2 regions of the Arthrobacter russicus genome follow, and region 1 is predicted to be linked to the other one. Evidence: riboswitches for the same ligand, from Rfam matches in the RefSeq annotation. Region 1 holds a riboswitch; the other holds the start of a gene.

What was found. A riboswitch is a leader RNA that binds a small molecule or an ion and turns the genes downstream of it on or off. The one in region 1 is predicted to bind S-adenosylmethionine.
Region 2: another riboswitch for S-adenosylmethionine. It lies ahead of JOE69_RS07205 (hypothetical protein); the one in region 1 lies ahead of JOE69_RS04315 (bifunctional o-acetylhomoserine/o-acetylserine sulfhydrylase).

The regions. Positions count from the first base shown of each region.
Region 1 covers NZ_JAVDQF010000001.1:910,330-918,035, reverse strand. Annotated here, with positions in the region: gene JOE69_RS04335 (hypothetical protein) at 1-73, opposite strand, end outside; gene JOE69_RS04330 (histidine phosphatase family protein) at 140-820, opposite strand; gene JOE69_RS04325 (CPBP family intramembrane glutamic endopeptidase) at 896-1,672, shown strand; gene JOE69_RS04320 (VOC family protein) at 1,695-2,339, opposite strand; SAM riboswitch class IV at 2,490-2,617, shown strand; gene JOE69_RS04315 (bifunctional o-acetylhomoserine/o-acetylserine sulfhydrylase) at 2,706-4,019, shown strand; gene metX (homoserine O-acetyltransferase MetX) at 4,025-5,182, shown strand; gene JOE69_RS04305 (TetR/AcrR family transcriptional regulator) at 5,263-5,982, shown strand; gene JOE69_RS04300 (SGNH/GDSL hydrolase family protein) at 6,005-6,844, opposite strand; gene JOE69_RS04295 (hypothetical protein) at 6,963-7,676, shown strand; gene JOE69_RS04290 (MFS transporter) at 7,701-7,706, opposite strand, start outside.
Region 2 covers NZ_JAVDQF010000001.1:1,532,665-1,540,370, forward strand. Annotated here, with positions in the region: gene JOE69_RS07195 (cupin domain-containing protein) at 1-200, opposite strand, end outside; gene JOE69_RS07200 (sodium:solute symporter family protein) at 376-1,923, shown strand; SAM riboswitch class IV at 1,965-2,099, shown strand; gene JOE69_RS07205 (hypothetical protein) at 2,114-2,398, shown strand; gene JOE69_RS07210 (VIT1/CCC1 transporter family protein) at 2,562-3,689, shown strand; gene JOE69_RS07215 (SRPBCC family protein) at 3,712-4,155, opposite strand; gene JOE69_RS07220 (MDR family MFS transporter) at 4,173-6,083, opposite strand; gene JOE69_RS07225 (MarR family winged helix-turn-helix transcriptional regulator) at 6,181-6,672, opposite strand; gene JOE69_RS07230 (GntR family transcriptional regulator) at 7,100-7,706, shown strand, end outside.

The DNA of each region.
Region 1 (7,706 bases):
GCAGCGTCGCCACGGCGAGCAGGACCAAGCCCGGATCCCACCAGATCGGGACGATCGGATTCGTTGCGCCCATCTGTTGATCCTCGCACGGGTCGGGGCGCTAGTCCAGGATCAGGTCTGCCCCTCCGGGGCCGTCGGGCTAGGCCAACGGCCGGCCGGGGCGGTCCAGAACCGTTTGCCCGGGATCGACCTGGCTCCACTGCTGGAACGGCGGCTCGAGTGCGAAATGCCCATTATTGCGGACCAACGCCCGGACTTCGGCGTTCTCCGGATTGTTGAGCGATTCGAAGTACTCCACCGACCAGTGGAACCAGCGCATGCAGAAGAGCCGCATGGTCAAACCGTGGGTGACCAGGAGTGTGTTCGGGGGATAGTCCGGGGCGCTCCAATGCCGGTAGAGGGTATCCAGGAAAGAGGAGACCCGATCGTAGACGTCGGAGCCCGACTCGCCTTCCCGGAAGCGGTAGAAAAAATGCCCATAGGCGTTCCGGAGCTCTTTTTGCGCCGCGATCTCCGCCGGGTTCTGGAAGTTCGCCCAGTCCTGTTCCCGCAGCCTCGGCTCCTCCAGGACCCGTTGCACGCTGTCGCCGAGATTGAGTGCGGCCAAGGTCTGGTAGGCGCGCAGATACGGCGAGACATAGACGCAGACCTTTTCGCCGTCGAGCCGTTGCCGGATGCTTTCCCCGGCCGCCTCGGCCTGGGCCAGGCCCACATCGGTCAACGGAATCCGGTAATCCGGCACCCGGTCGTAAATCGTCTGGTCCACATTGGCCGCGGACTGGCCGTGGCGCAACATCAGGATCTGGCGGGGCGCGGTCATGCACCGAGTCTAACCATTGCGCCGGCCCGGTCGGCCGGAGTGGTCGAATCGCCGGCTCCGGGGCAGGATGGGGGAATGGCGAATCCTCAGACTCCGATGCGGTCGGGCGCGGCACCCCGGCCCGCGCAACGCCGGCGATGGCACGTGGAGATCCTGATCGTGCTGGGGCTCTCCTTGGGGCAGTCCGCGGTGAACGCGGTGGTGAACCTGATCGACAACCTCAGCCGGGGTCCGATCGCGGAAGCCACCGCGACCTTGAACACCAGCCGGAACAGCCGCGAATATTTCGATCTCACCTACCAGCTGCTCGGCAACTTCTTCGCCTTGGTGCCGGTGGCCCTGGTGCTCTATCTGCTCTGGCAGCCCGGGCGCAGCAGCTTCGAACGGCTCGGCTTCGATTTCGCCAAGCCGGGGCGGGACCTGCTGTGGGGCTTCGGGCTGCTGGTTCTGATCGGGGCGCCGTCGTTGTTGCTCTACGCGGCGGGCCGTGGTTTGGGCGTGACCGCGCAAATCGTGCCCAATTCGCTCCAGGACTATTGGTGGACCGTGCCGGTGCTGATCATCTCGGCGCTGCGCAACGCGGTGGTCGAGGAGGTCATCGTGGTCGGTTACTTGCTGGACCGGCTGTCCGGATTGGGCTGGCGGATCTGGCCGGCGATCGTGGTCAGCGCATTGCTGCGCGGCAGCTACCACCTCTACCAGGGCTTCGGACCATTTTTGGGCAATGTCCTGATGGGGCTGATTTTCGGCTGGCTCTACTCCAAAACCAAACGGGTGATGCCCTTGGTCATCGCGCACAGCCTGCTGGACATCGCAGCCTTCACCTTCAGCCGGCAACTCGGCTTCGGCTGAGCCCCGGGCCGATCGGCCGGGTTCAGACCGTGACCGGGCCCCGGGCCGTGTCGAAAGTGACGCTCATGATGCCGGGCGTGCCGTGCGGTGCAATCCATTCCACGGCCACGTCCTCGAGCGGCTTGTCCACGCACTCGCCGAGCCATTCGGTCACCCGCTCCGCGGAACCGGCGATGGTCAGGCTGGCCAGCGAGACCGTCCCGGGTTCTGCCTGCGAAGGGTGCAAGGCGGGATCGCCTTCCCATTTGAGCAAGTAGGGGACCTGCGGATCGGCGATCAGGCCTTTGATGCCGATCTGCTGCCAGACGAGTTCCCGGCCGTCCGGGAACTTGCGGTTCCCGGGCACTGCGGATCGGCCCAGCCGGGCTTCGAACGGGGAGAGGTCTTCGACTTCCACGCACCAGCCCATCCATCCGCCACCGGCGCTCGACCGGGCACGGACCGCTTGGCCGAAGGGTGCTTTGTCCGAAGCCGGATGATCCAGGACCTCGACCACTTCGATGTAATGGCGGGCCGTCAACGGAATGATCATGTTCCTGGTGCCGAAGCGCGGATGGATGCCTCCGCGTACTGCTTTGACGCCCAGCGCAGCGGCAATCCGCTCGGTGGTGGCAGTCAGTCCGTCGGGGTCACAAGCGTAAGAAACGTGGTCCATGCGCATGCTCATATCCTTGCACTTTGTGACATCCGTCTCGACTTAGGGTGACCTAAGCAACAAGTCTGCGAAGGTCGCGGGTCAGCAGCGTCCCGCAAGCGGAATCGTCACACCCCGTCACGGACTTGAACTGGCCCCGGACGCCTGCGCAAACTGGATCCAGGTCACGAGTGCCAGCAATGTCTTGACCAGACGCCTGCCCCGGCTTGCTGGACGGCAACCCTCCACCGCGGCGGGGTGCCCCGGGTGAAGACCAGGCCCTGGCCATCCGGCCAAGGCAAACGCGGGTCGATGCATCGTACCCGGCTGTCCGGGCGGAGCTTGCCGACCGTACGGCCGACGCCGAACATCGGGCCCCTTCAGATTGAGGAGTGCCTTGTGAGCAATGGTTGGTCATTCGAAACCCGGCAGATCCACGTCGGCCAAACGCCTGATGCAGCGACTGGAGCACGGGCGCTGCCGATCTACCAGACCACGTCGTTCGTCTTCCCGAGCGCGCAAAGCGCCGCGGACCGCTTCGCCCTGGCTGAACTCGAGCCGATCTACACCAGGATCGGCAATCCCACCCAAGACGCCGTCGAGCAGCGGATCGCCAGCCTGGAAGGCGGCGTCGGGGCCTTGCTCCTGGCGTCCGGGCAGGCCGCCGCGACGCTCGCGGTGCTGAACATCGCCGAAGCCGGCGACCACATCGTCTCCAGCCCGAGCCTCTACGGCGGCACCTACAACCTGTTCGCCCACACGCTGAAGAAGTTCGGCGTCGAGGTGTCCTTCGTCGACGATCCGGACGACCTGGAACACTGGCGTGCCGCGGTGCGGCCCAATACCAAGCTGTTCTTCGGCGAAGTGGTTTCCAACCCGAGGCAGGACATCCTGGATCTGGAAGGGGTCAGCGCGGTCGCGCACGAAGCCGGGGTGCCGCTGATCGTGGACAACACCCTGGCCACGCCTTATCTGATCCGGCCGCTCGAGTGGGGCGCGGACATCGTGGTGCATTCGGCGACCAAGTACCTGGGCGGCCACGGCGCCGCGATCGCCGGTGTGATCGTGGACGGCGGACGTTTCGACTTCGGCAAGGACCCGGCGAAATTCCCGGGGCTGAATACCCCAGACGAGTCGTACCACGGTCTGGTGTTCGCCCGGGACCTGGGCGTGGGCAGCGCCTTGGGCGCCAACCTCGCGTACATCTTGAAGGCCCGGGTGCAGCTGTTGCGCGATTTGGGTTCGGCAGTGTCGCCGTTCAATGCCTTCCTGATCGCGCAGGGCCTGGAGACCTTGAGCTTGCGGGTCGAACGGCATGTGGCCAATGCGGTCCAGGTCGCACAATGGCTCAGCGAGCATCCTGCGGTGGAGTCGGTGGCCTACGCCGGGCTGCCGTCCAGCCCGTGGTACCAGCGGGGCCGCAAATACGGTCCGAACGGCACCGGTGCGGTGCTGGCTTTCCAGATCAGCGGCGGCGCGGAGGCCGGCAAGAAATTCGTGGACGGCCTCGAACTGCATTCGCATGTGGCCAACATCGGCGACGTCCGTTCCCTGGTGATCCATCCCGCGTCGACCACGCACTCGCAGCTGACCCCGGAACAACAGCTGGCCGCCGGGGTGAACCCGGGGCTGGTGCGGCTTTCCGTGGGTCTGGAGAACATCGTGGACATCCTGGCCGATCTGGAGGCCGGCTTCCGCGCGGCGAAGGGTTGAAACGCATGGTGACATCGGATCTGGAGACCGCAGCGGTGCCGGAGCTGCCGGCACGGCAACCCGCCGTCGCGCGCGGCGACGGGCTACTGCGCGACCGGCAGATCGGCAACCTCGGGCTGGAGAGCGGCCTTGAGCTCCCCGGGGTGCGGATCGCCTATGAAAGCTGGGGGCGGCTGAACCCGGATGCTTCCAATGCGGTGCTGATCCAGCACGCACTCACCGGAAGCACGCACGTGGCACGCGGCGACAGCGACGAAGCCGGTTGGTGGGACGGCTTGGTCGGTCCGGGGCAGGCGATCGACACGGAACGCTATTTCGTCGTGGCCGCCAACCTCCTGGGCGGCTGTTACGGCAGTACCGGGCCGTCCTCGATCGCGCCCGACGGCGCTCCCTGGGGTTCCAGATTCCCCTTCGTCACGCTGCGGGACAGTGTCCGGGCGGAGGCCCGGTTGGCCGATGAGCTGGGCATCGGGCACTGGCACGCCGTGGTCGGCGGATCGATGGGCGGGGCCCGGGCACTCGAATGGGCGGTGTCGTATCCGGAGCGGGTGCGGCACGCCGTAGTGCTGGCCTCGTGTGCGGCCAGCACCGCGGAGCAGATCGCCTTGGCCCAGGCGCAAGTTTTGGCCATCGAGCAAGACCCGGATTTCCGGGGCGGCGACTACTACGACGGACCGATTCCAGCGGCCGGGTTGGGGTTGGCCCGGCGGATTGCGCATATCTCCTACCGTTCGGAGGCGGAGCTCGGCCAGCGGTTCGGCCGATCGGCACAGCCCGGCGAAGCCCCGGTATCCAGCCGGCGCGGGCCCGGCCGCGGCGCGCAACGCTATCAAGTGGAGGGCTATTTGGACCACCAGGCCGCCAAACTGGTGCAACGTTTCGATGCGAACAGCTACATCGTCCTGACCGAGGCCCTGATGAGCCACGACGTGCGACGCGGCCGGGGCGATCTGCATTCCGCTCTGGCCAGGGCGGCCGGAGTCGGATTCACCGTTGCCGCGGTCAGTTCCGACCGGTTGTATTTGCCGGCACAGAGCGAGGAACTGGCCGCTGCGCTGCCGGAGCCGACGCCGGTGCACCGGATTGCATCCGACGTCGGCCACGACGCTTTCTTGCTCGAAATCGCGCAGATTTCTGCACTTCTAGGCGAGATTTTCACCTGATCCGAGTCCTTTGGGGCAAAGTTCCGCCGCCACGGCTCAGCACCGTACTGACGAACACCCCTGACAGATATGATGATCCGGTGACCAACCTACAAGTGCGCCGCCGCGGCCGGGTGCCCACCATCTCCCGGGAGTCAGTGGCCCGAGCCGCCATCGGCTTGGGCTTCGAAGATCTGACCATGTCCACGGTGGCGGCTTCTTTGGGGGTCAAGCACTCCTCGCTGTACCGGCATGTCGGCTCTCGCGACGACTTGGTGTCGATGGCCATCGATCTCATGGCTTCGGAAGCGAAATGGCCGACTCCGGGTGCGGACTGGCGGGAATACCTGGAAAAGTTCACCGACGTGATGTGGACCATGTACGAAGAGTTCCCGGGTGTGGCCCCGGAACTGCAGCGGCTGCCGGCACCGCCATCCAGTGTGGTCTACATCTTCGCGGCCAGCACCGAAGCGTTGATCGACTTCGGCTTCGACCCGGAATCCGCAGTGCTGATCGTGGACACGATCTCGGACCTGACCATCGACAGCTACATGAACGCCTACCGCTTGCGGATCAGCCGGATGAAGCCGCTCAAGCCCGAGGCGGTCTCCCAGACCAGGTTCGCGCAGAACCCGCCCGGGCCGCTGAACGTGAAGAACCCGGACGGCCTGGAGAAGTTGCTCAGCCTCGCCTTCGACACCGACGGCAAGGCCTGGTGGCTGCGCAAACGGGCTTTGCTGCTGGACGGGATTTCGGCCCGGCTCAGCAGCAACCCGCCGGGGTCCGAGTTCGTGCTCGGTGGCCCGACGGAAGCCGGCTGAAGAAAACCTCGGCGGATTTCCGCTAGTGGCCACTCCGGTCCACCGGGCCGAAAACCGGGCCCGGCGTCGGCCGTTTGGCGGTGATCCCGTCGCCGGAGGACTGATGGCGGATCCGACGCAGCACCCAGGGCACCAAGAATTCCCGGGCCCAGACCAGGTCTTCGCTGCGGGCTTCGCGCCAGGTTCGGTGCGGTGCCGCGGCGGGGTGCAACGGCTCCAGTTGGTGCGGCACATTGAGCGAGTCCAAGGCCATGATCGCGATCCGGTGATGGCCCAAGGGCGAAAAGTGCAAGCGGTCGTCATCCCACATCTGCGGGTCCGAAAGCTCACGGAGCGACCACATGTCGGCAATCACGGCATCATGGCGGGCCGCCACGGTCCGCAGATTCTCGTTGTAGACCGCGACCCGCCCCCGGACCAGGCCCAGCACCGGGGTGTCCCGGATGTCCGGGCCATTGAACAGCAGCACGGTGGCCCCGGAGGCCGACATCTTGCCGACCGCGGAATCCAGGGTTTCGGCCAGCGCATCGGGATCCGAACCAGGCCGGATCAAGTCGTTGCCGCCCGCGGAGATCGAGATCAGATCAGGTTTGAGCGCGAGCGCGGGTTCGAGTTGCTCGTCCAAGATCTGCTGCAGCAGGCGTCCTCGGATGGCGAGGTTCGCGTAGGCGAAGTCGTGGTGGCCTTTGTTCAGCTCTTCGGCCACGCGATCCGCCCAGCCCCGGGTGCCGCCCGGGTTTCCGGGCTCGGGGTCGCCGATTCCCTCAGTGAAGGAATCGCCCATGGCCACGTAGCGCATCCAGGGGTGCAGATCGGTTTCGGAAGGGGGTCCGGCATGTCCGGCCGGGCAGTGCTGATTCATCACCTTCCTATCCTGCGCCTGAGGCACCCGGTTACGCCAACGTAGGTTTGTCCGATCGGGCCGGGCGGTTCACCGGTTACTGTATGTGCTGGGAGGAATACCGACGAAGGAGGACCCATTGCGCTGCCGAGCCGACTCCGGCCGTCGCTCGCCGAGACGGACTTTGGGCCTGGTCTGCGCTCTGGCCGTGGTTGTCGGCCTCGCCGCCTGCCAGCTCACCGTGGCCGCGCCTGAAACGAGTTCCGACCGGGTGAGCAGCGCGCCGCCGTCGTACCCGGGACCGGTGGTCACGCCCGGCCATGATGCTGCTGCGGTTGCTGCCAAAAACCTGGATTGGCAAGCCGGGAACACGCTCTCCGTCGGCGTACCGGTGGGCTGGAACGACCAGATCGGCCGGAGTTCCGGGACGGCTCCGGCCTGGACCAAGCTGATCGACAAACGGGCCGGGCTCACCAGATACCAAAATGCCAATGGCTGCCTGCTGGACTATTGGCAGACCGTGGACCAGCAAGCACTCATGGTCACTGAAGACGACCGATCCTCGACGCTGGCCCTGTTCAAATACCTGGTTCCGGAGCTCGCCGCCGAGGCGTTGCGGGATGCCGATTGGCCATGGACCGGTGATGCCGGCAAACCCGGCCCGGTGATCCAATTCCTCAGTGCCCGGAAGCCGGCCGTCGCCGGGGTCCCGGCCAGCATCTTCAGTGCCCGGATGCTCAACCACGCCGGCGTGGGCCTGGTGCTCTCCCTGGCCTGCCCGGCCGAGGCCCTGATCGATCCGACCCTGGCGGCGCTGCGGGACGAATTGACCGTGCAGCCACCGGCCCAATAGCCGCCGTTGTTCCGGGGCAGCAGATCAGCC
Region 2 (7,706 bases), 620 kb from region 1:
GACAGCACCTGGCACAGGACCAGCAACGAAGCAACCGACGGCGAGGTCAGATCCCGTTCGACCCGGCTCAGGAAGCCTTTGGTCAGGCCGCTCGCCTCAGCGACCTGTTCAATCGTGAAACGCTGCGCTTGGCGGGCGGCCCGGATCCGTGAGCCGATCTGCACCGGGCCCGCGTTCGGCTCCACTGGCAATGCCTTCATCGCGTCGTCCCTCCGTTGTCTTTGGTACCGTCCAGTCTGCGTCCACTACACTCGAAGCATCCTACGGCGCGCGTAACGTTTGACTGTAAGCCGGATCACACAATAGCCTACCAAGCAACATTAGTTTTCTATCAGGCAATTTCATTGCTGCTTGATCACTTCGCTAGGGGCCCGCATGGACGCGCAGAACATCGTCAACATCGCCATTGTGGTCGCGTACTTGCTGGGCATGCTGTTGTTCGGCTTCTGGGGTAAAAGCCGCACCAAGAACAACGCCGACTTCCTGGTCGCTGGCCGCCGCCTGGGTCCGCTGCTCTACACCGGGACCATGGCCGCCGTCGTGCTCGGCGGCGCATCCACCGTGGGCGGCGTGGGCCTGGGTTACAGCAAGGGCATCTCCGGCCTCTGGCTGGTGGTCGCGATCGGCGTCGGCGTGCTGCTGCTCAGCCTGGCATTCGCCGGAACCATCCAGAAACTGAAGATCTACACGGTCTCCCAAATGCTGAGCCTGCGCTACGGGCACAAGGCCACCCAAACCTCCTCGATCGTGATGCTGGCCTACACCCTGATGCTCTGCGCCACCTCGACCAGCGCCTACGCCACGGTCTTCGTGGTGCTCTTCGGTTGGGAGCGCTGGGCCGCGATCGCGGTCGGCGGCGCGATCGTGCTGGTCTATTCGACCATCGGCGGCATGTGGTCGATCACCCTCGCCGACATGGCGCAATTCGTGATCAAGACGCTCGGCGTTTTCGGCCTGATGCTGCCCTTCGCCCTGTCCGCGGCCAACCAGCAGGGCGGCTTCGATTCGATCCGGGACCGGGTCAAGGAGAGCTTCTTCCAACTCGACGGCATCGGCGTGCAGACCATCATCACCTATTTCGTGGTCTACACGCTCGGCCTGCTGATCGGCCAGGACATCTGGCAGCGTGTGTTCACCGCGAAATCGCCCGCCGTCGCCCGCTGGGGCGGCACCACCGCGGGCATCTACTGCATCCTGTACGGCGTGGCCGGCGCGCTGATCGGCATGGCCGCCCGGGTGGCCCTGCCGGACATCGACATCGCAGCCGGCGGCAAGGACGCGGTCTACGCCGAGGTTGCCTCCAACTTGTTGCCGATCGGGCTGGGCGGGCTGGTCCTTGCCGCCGCCGTGGCCGCCATGATGTCCACCGCCTCCGGTGCACTCATCGCGGCCGCCACCGTGGCCCGGGCCGATGTGCTGCCCTTCGTGGCCAGCTGGTTCGGCAAGCGGGTCACTACCGAAGATTCAGCCAATCCCGAGCACGACGTCCGGGCGAACCGGTTCTGGGTGCTGGGCCTGGGCGTGCTCGCGATCGTGATCGCAGTTCTGGTCAAGGACGTGGTCTCCGCCTTGACCATCGCCTACGACATCCTGGTCGGCGGGCTGCTCGTGGCGATCATCGGCGGCCTGGCCTGGAAGCGCGGCACCGGAGTGGCTGCCGCCGCCTCGATGGCGGTGGGAGCCGTGGTGACCATCGTGCTGCTGGTGCTCTTCGCCACCGGTGCGATCCCCAGCGAGGACGGCATCTACGCAAATGAGCCGATCTACTTCGGCCTGGGCGCTTCGCTGCTGGTCTACATCGTGGTCTCTTTGGCCACGCCACGCACCCCGGAACCGGTGATCCGGGCCTGGAATCTGCGCTTGGAGGGCGCGGTCGCCAAACCGGAAGCCGTCGCCGCGACGACCGGGAAAAACCCGGCGTAATATTGCGCGCTGCAGCGCGGCGCGGGTCTAAGGTGAAAGTGCTTCATGAGATGCGGTCGTCCTGCCCGGCAGGCAAAGCTCCGACTGGCCGCACGCCAACCCCATGTTCAAGGGTGGCTCGGATGACGAAGCGACCCGGCGGGCCGCGAGACAAACCCGGCGGGTAAGAGCACCTCCGAAAGGCACGCCGGTGTCTGGTTTCCGCGTCGTCCTCCCCGCCGTCGAGGTCAATCTCGGCACCGTCGCGTTCCTGCACGACGGCGAATGGCGCAGTTTCTGGGTCGCCGAACCGGCGGCGCTGCTCAGCGCGCTGGCCAATCCGGTGCAGCCGAGCCGCTGGCATCCGGAGCAATCGACGCTCACGGTCACGGTCGCTAGGACCGGGTGCCGGGCGGGCGAAGAACGGGTTTTCCCGCTCTGCGGCGAAGCCCCCGAGCTGAGCACGGTTTCGGATAGCCGCTCGCACTTCGGATAGCCTGCTGCGCGACAAAGCGCTAGCCAAATGTCAGGTCGCTATCTGGAAGCCCCGGCAGCAGGTCCAACCGAGGTTGAGGCACGCCGAAGCTTGCGGCTGAGGAATCCCAGCCGATTCTCCCGGCCGATAACGGCTAAAGTGAGGGCTGACCCGAGGAGAGAACGTGTCTGCACACCCAGCCCAACCCAGCCCCGGACCAGCAGCCGAGCCGGAACCCACTCCGGCCCAAATCCGCCGCTGGCAGACCTACCTGGCCGACGAGCGGGCCGAAGCCGCGGTCTACCGGGCGCTGGCCACCAAACGCGAAGGCGAAGAACGGGACATCCTGCTGGCCCTCGCCGAAGCGGAAAAACGCCATGAAGCGCATTGGCTCCGGCTTCTCGGCGAGCACGCCGGAAAAACCCGCAAGGCATCGCTGAACAGCCGGATGCTGGGGTTCCTGGCCCGGCACCTCGGCTCGGTCTTCGTGCTCGCCCTGGCGCAACGTTCCGAATCGCATTCGCCGTACTCGAAGGACTTGGACGCGACCGCGACCATGGCCGCCGACGAGGCCATCCACGAAGAAGTGGTCCGCGGTCTGGCGACCCGTGGCCGCAATCGCCTGTCCGGCACTTTCCGGGCCGCCGTCTTCGGCGCCAATGACGGCCTGGTCAGCAATCTCTCCCTCGTGATGGGCATGGCCGGAGCCGGGGTCGAAACCCATCTGGTGCTGCTGTCCGGCATTGCCGGGCTGCTGGCCGGTGCGCTCTCCATGGGAGCCGGCGAATACGTCTCGGTCCGCTCGCAACGCGAGCTGCTCGACGCTTCACGGCCGACCCGGATCACGCTGACTGCGGCCAAGGCACTGGACATCAACGCCAATGAACTGGTCTTGGTCTACCGGGCCCGCGGGATGAGCCAGGCCGAAGCCGAGCACCGTGCGGCCGAACGGATGGGCACCTTCGATTGCGATTGCAATCCGAGTTTCTCACTGCAGCCCGACGACGAGTCGGAAGCGCCCGCCCACGAAACCATCGGCACCGCGTTCGGTGCCGCGTCGTCGAGCTTCTGTTTCTTCGCCTCCGGAGCGATCATCCCGGTTCTGCCGTACATCTTCGGGTTGAGCGGCTTCACCGCGATCATCGTCTCGGCGGTCTTGGTCGGCCTGGCATTGTTGGCCACCGGCGCCGTCGTCGGCCTGCTCTCCGGTGCACCGCCGCTGGCCCGTGGGTTGCGCCAGCTGCTGATCGGGTACAGCGCGGCGGTCGCGACGTACCTCCTGGGGCTGCTGTTCGGCACGGTGACCGGATAGCCGCGGTGCGGCCCGGCTGGATTCAGTCGGCCGGGCTGAAGTGCGCTGCCAGGTTCTCCAGGGTGCGTTCGATGTTCGCCGGGTTGCGCCGGGTGAACCCGGTGATCCGCAAGCCCAGCCGGCCCCGCATCCGGTGGGCATCCCATTCTTCGGTCACCAGGGTGCCGCCGTCGGCCGGTTCCAGGATGTAACGCCAGACGTGGCCGTAGAAATGCCGCCAGCCCAAGCGTCGCCCCTCTTCGAACTCGACCACGTAGTTCATGATTTTGTAGGGTGCGCCGATTTTCATGTCCATGCCGAACTTCGCGCCCGCGCTGAGCCGCTCCGGCCCGTTGGGCTGGACCCCGGTCACGGTATCCGAGCCGTCGATCAGCGGGTGCATCGCCGGGGTCGCCAGCAGTTCGAAAATCTGTTCCGGCGGCGCCGGGACGAATCGGGTGCGCGAGATGAAATACGGATCAGCCATGGCCGAAGCTTACCGGTTCAATCTGCTGGCCCGCCCGGTGCTGCGCGGCTGGCCAGATAATGCGCCGCCGCTTCCTGGATCCGGCGTTCCTGCTGCAACCGTTCCTGGAGTTCGCGGAGCTCGTGCGCCGCCTGGGATTGGGCTGCCGCCAAGCGCTGCTGTTCGCCGGCGATCATCTGGACCTCGGCCATCGCACTGCTCAGTTGGAGCTGCTGTTCGGCCAGCAGCCGCTGCGTCTGCGCCATCAGCTCAGCCGGAGTGCGCTCCGCCGTCGTGGCGGTCAGCAATCCCGGGGCCGGCAGCGGACGCGCAACTCCGGCTTCCCCGGAACGGCCGGGCAGCTGGGCCGGTGCAGCATTCACCCCTGAGTTGAGCACCTCGGCGAACTCGCGGTCGATGTCGTCCTGCTGGTTCGGGAGCTGCGGATCGTCCTGTAGTTCCACGGTCCGGCGCAGGGCGCGCTCTTTGATGAACAGCACGGAAATCAACGCGGCCACCGCGATGATCGCCGAGATCGTGAAAATCAGCGACGTGGCATCGCCGTAGGCGGCTCGGATGACCTCGCGGATCGGGGCCGGCAGGTCCACCAGATCGAGATTGCCGCCGGATTGCTGCGCCGAGGCGGGGACCCCGAGCTTGCTCAGTCCGTCGCTGGACAAACTGCTGACCCGGTTGGCCAGAACCGCACCGAGCACCGAGACCCCGACGGCGCCGCCGAAGGACCGGAAGAACGCCACCGAAGAACTCGCCGAACCGATGTCTTCGGCCCGCACCGTGTTCTGCACCGCCAGGACCAGATTCTGCAGCATCAGCCCCAGGCCCAGGCCGACAATGAAGATGAAGATCCCAACCAAGGTCAGATCCGTGGTGTGGTCGATGGTCCCGGCCAGGCCCAGTCCGCCGATCAGCAGCACGCCCCCGCTGACCAGGAACCGCTTCCATTTGCCGAAGCGGCTGATCAACTGGCCGGAAACCACCGAGCCGATCAGGTTCCCGCCGATCAACGGGAGCATGAGCAAGCCTGCCTCAGTGGGCGTCGCACCGCGGGAAATCTGGAAGTACTGGCCCAGGAACGTGGACGAACCGAACATCGCAACACCGACGGCGACCGAGGCCGCGATGGCCAATGCGGTGGTGCGCTGGGTGACGATCTTGAGCGGGATGATCGGCTGGCTGACCTTGGACTCGACGAAGAGCATCACGACCAGGAGCAGCACTCCCCCACCGGCCATCAAGGCGCTCTGCCACGACCACCAGTCGTAGTATCCGGCCTTGCCGGCGAAGGAGATCCAGATCAGGATCAGCGAGACGCCAGCGGTCAGCAGGATCGAACCGGCCCAGTCGATCTTCGCCGCCCGACGCACGTGCACCAGCTTGAGCGTCTTCTGCAACAGGACCAAGGCGATCACGGCAAGCGGCACGCAGATGTAGAAGGTCCAGCGCCAACCGAGCGTGCTGTCCACGATGAACCCGCCCAGCAGCGGCCCGCCTGCCGTGCCCACCGCCATCACGGCGCCCATGTAGCCCGAGTACCGGCCACGCTCCCGGGGCGCGATCATGGTGCCGATGATCGCCTGGGCCAGTGCGGTCAATCCGCCCAGGGCCACGCCTTGGACCACCCGGGCGGCGAGCAGCATCGGGATGCTCTGGCTCAGTCCGGCCAGCACGGATCCGACGACGAAGATCACGATGCTCAGCTGCACCAGGAGCTTCTTGTTGAACAAGTCGGCCAGCTTGCCCCAAATCGGGGTGGTGGCCGCGTTGGCCAGAAGCGCCGCAGTGACCACCCAGGCGAAATCGGTCTGCGTGCCCTTCAAATCGGACATGATGGTGGGCAAAGCATTGGCCACGATCGTGCTGCTCAAAATCGCCGTGAAGAACGCGGCCAGCAAACCGGTCAATGCTTCCATGATCTGGCGGTGCGTCATCTGCGCCGAGTCGGCCGGCGCCGCCTGGCCCGCTTTCGGAAGAATCCCGACGGACGCCGGCGCGGCCTCCGCTGAATGGTTCGCCACGTGACGGCTCCTAATCTGTGTGCATGGGGATCCCGCGGGCGGCCTTTCGAGCAGCCTTCGCGCGGATTGAATGGTCAAAAGTCGAAGCAAGTTTTTCCAGCAACGAAGCGGCCTGGGCCGCTTCGTCTTCCGCCCAGCCGGCGAGCGCCTCGGCGATCACCGCGGCCCGGCGCGCCTGGGCGACGCCGAGTTCCTCCCGGCCGCGGCCCGAAAGCGTGATCAATTGCGCCCGTCCGTCGTCCGGATCAGGACGCCGCTCCACCAGGCCGACCGCGTGCAGGTCGGAAACTTGCCGACTCAGCACCGAGGCGCCGACGCCGAGTTGTTCGGCCAGATCCGATCCGCGGGCTTCGCCGGCTTCACTGATCATCCGCAGTACCCCGATCAGCGCAATCCCTTGGTCCGCAGGTGTCACATGGGCTGCCGAGACGCAACGCACGGCCCGCTGGAAATCCACGATCCGGTTGACCAGGCGCTCCGCGGTTTCCGGTTCGACCGACACGCGACCCTCCAAATACTTGCTTGCTTAAGGCAACCATATCTTAATAAACATGCTTCGGTCAACTAAATATTCTACTGCCCGGCGCGGCCATTCCCCACAGCCTCCTGCGGCTCCGGCAACGCCGCGACCGGCAGCCGCGGGGATCCGGCCGGATCCCCGGCATCGCCAGCACGGGAGCCGCGAATTTCCCGCCAATCACCCGGCCGGCCCAAGTCCAGGCCTGGTTCGGCGCATTGGGCGTGATCCCAGCCAGAGCGCAGCCGACCTCCCCGCTGCCGGCACCCGCTCCTCCCCGGACGGGCTCCGCCTTCCACAGGCTCAAAGCTATTGATTCGGTTCTCCGATTACGCTGCGACCATTTGTCATCTTGTCCTGACAATAGGACTGCTTCTTGCTAGGCTCGGGAAGAACCCGCCAAGGAGGTCCCGTGCCGCTGAACATCCCGATCGACCGGTCGTCGCCGATCCCGCTCTACCACCAGGTGGTCCAGGGCATCGAAGCCGCCGTGGAATCCGGCGCCCTGGTCGCTGGCAGCAAGTTGGACAACGAGATCGAACTCGCAGCCCAGCTCAAACTGTCCCGCCCGACCATGCGCAAAGCGATGGACGAACTGGTCCGGGCCGGATTGCTGGTCCGCAAACGCGGCGTGGGTACGCAAGTGGTGTCCCGACAGGTGCGCCGACCGTTGGAACTTTCCAGCCTGTACGACGATTTGCTCCGCAACGGCAGCAAGCCGGCCACCCAGGTCATCGACTTCGCGCATCTGGAAGCCCCGGAAGCGGTGTCGCAGCAGCTCGGATTGCTGCCCGGCGCACAGGCCTACCATTTCAGCCGGCTGCGCAAAGTCGGCCGGAAACCGCTCGCGTTGATGGAGAACTGGGTTCGGGACGACCTCACCGCGCTGGACCCGGCGATATTGAAGGCTCAGGGCCTGTACGCGGTATTGCGCGCCGCGGGAGTGAATTTCTCCTTGGCCCATCAGCGGATCGGCGCAGCCGTGGCCAACGAATACCAGGCGGCGCAGCTGGACACCG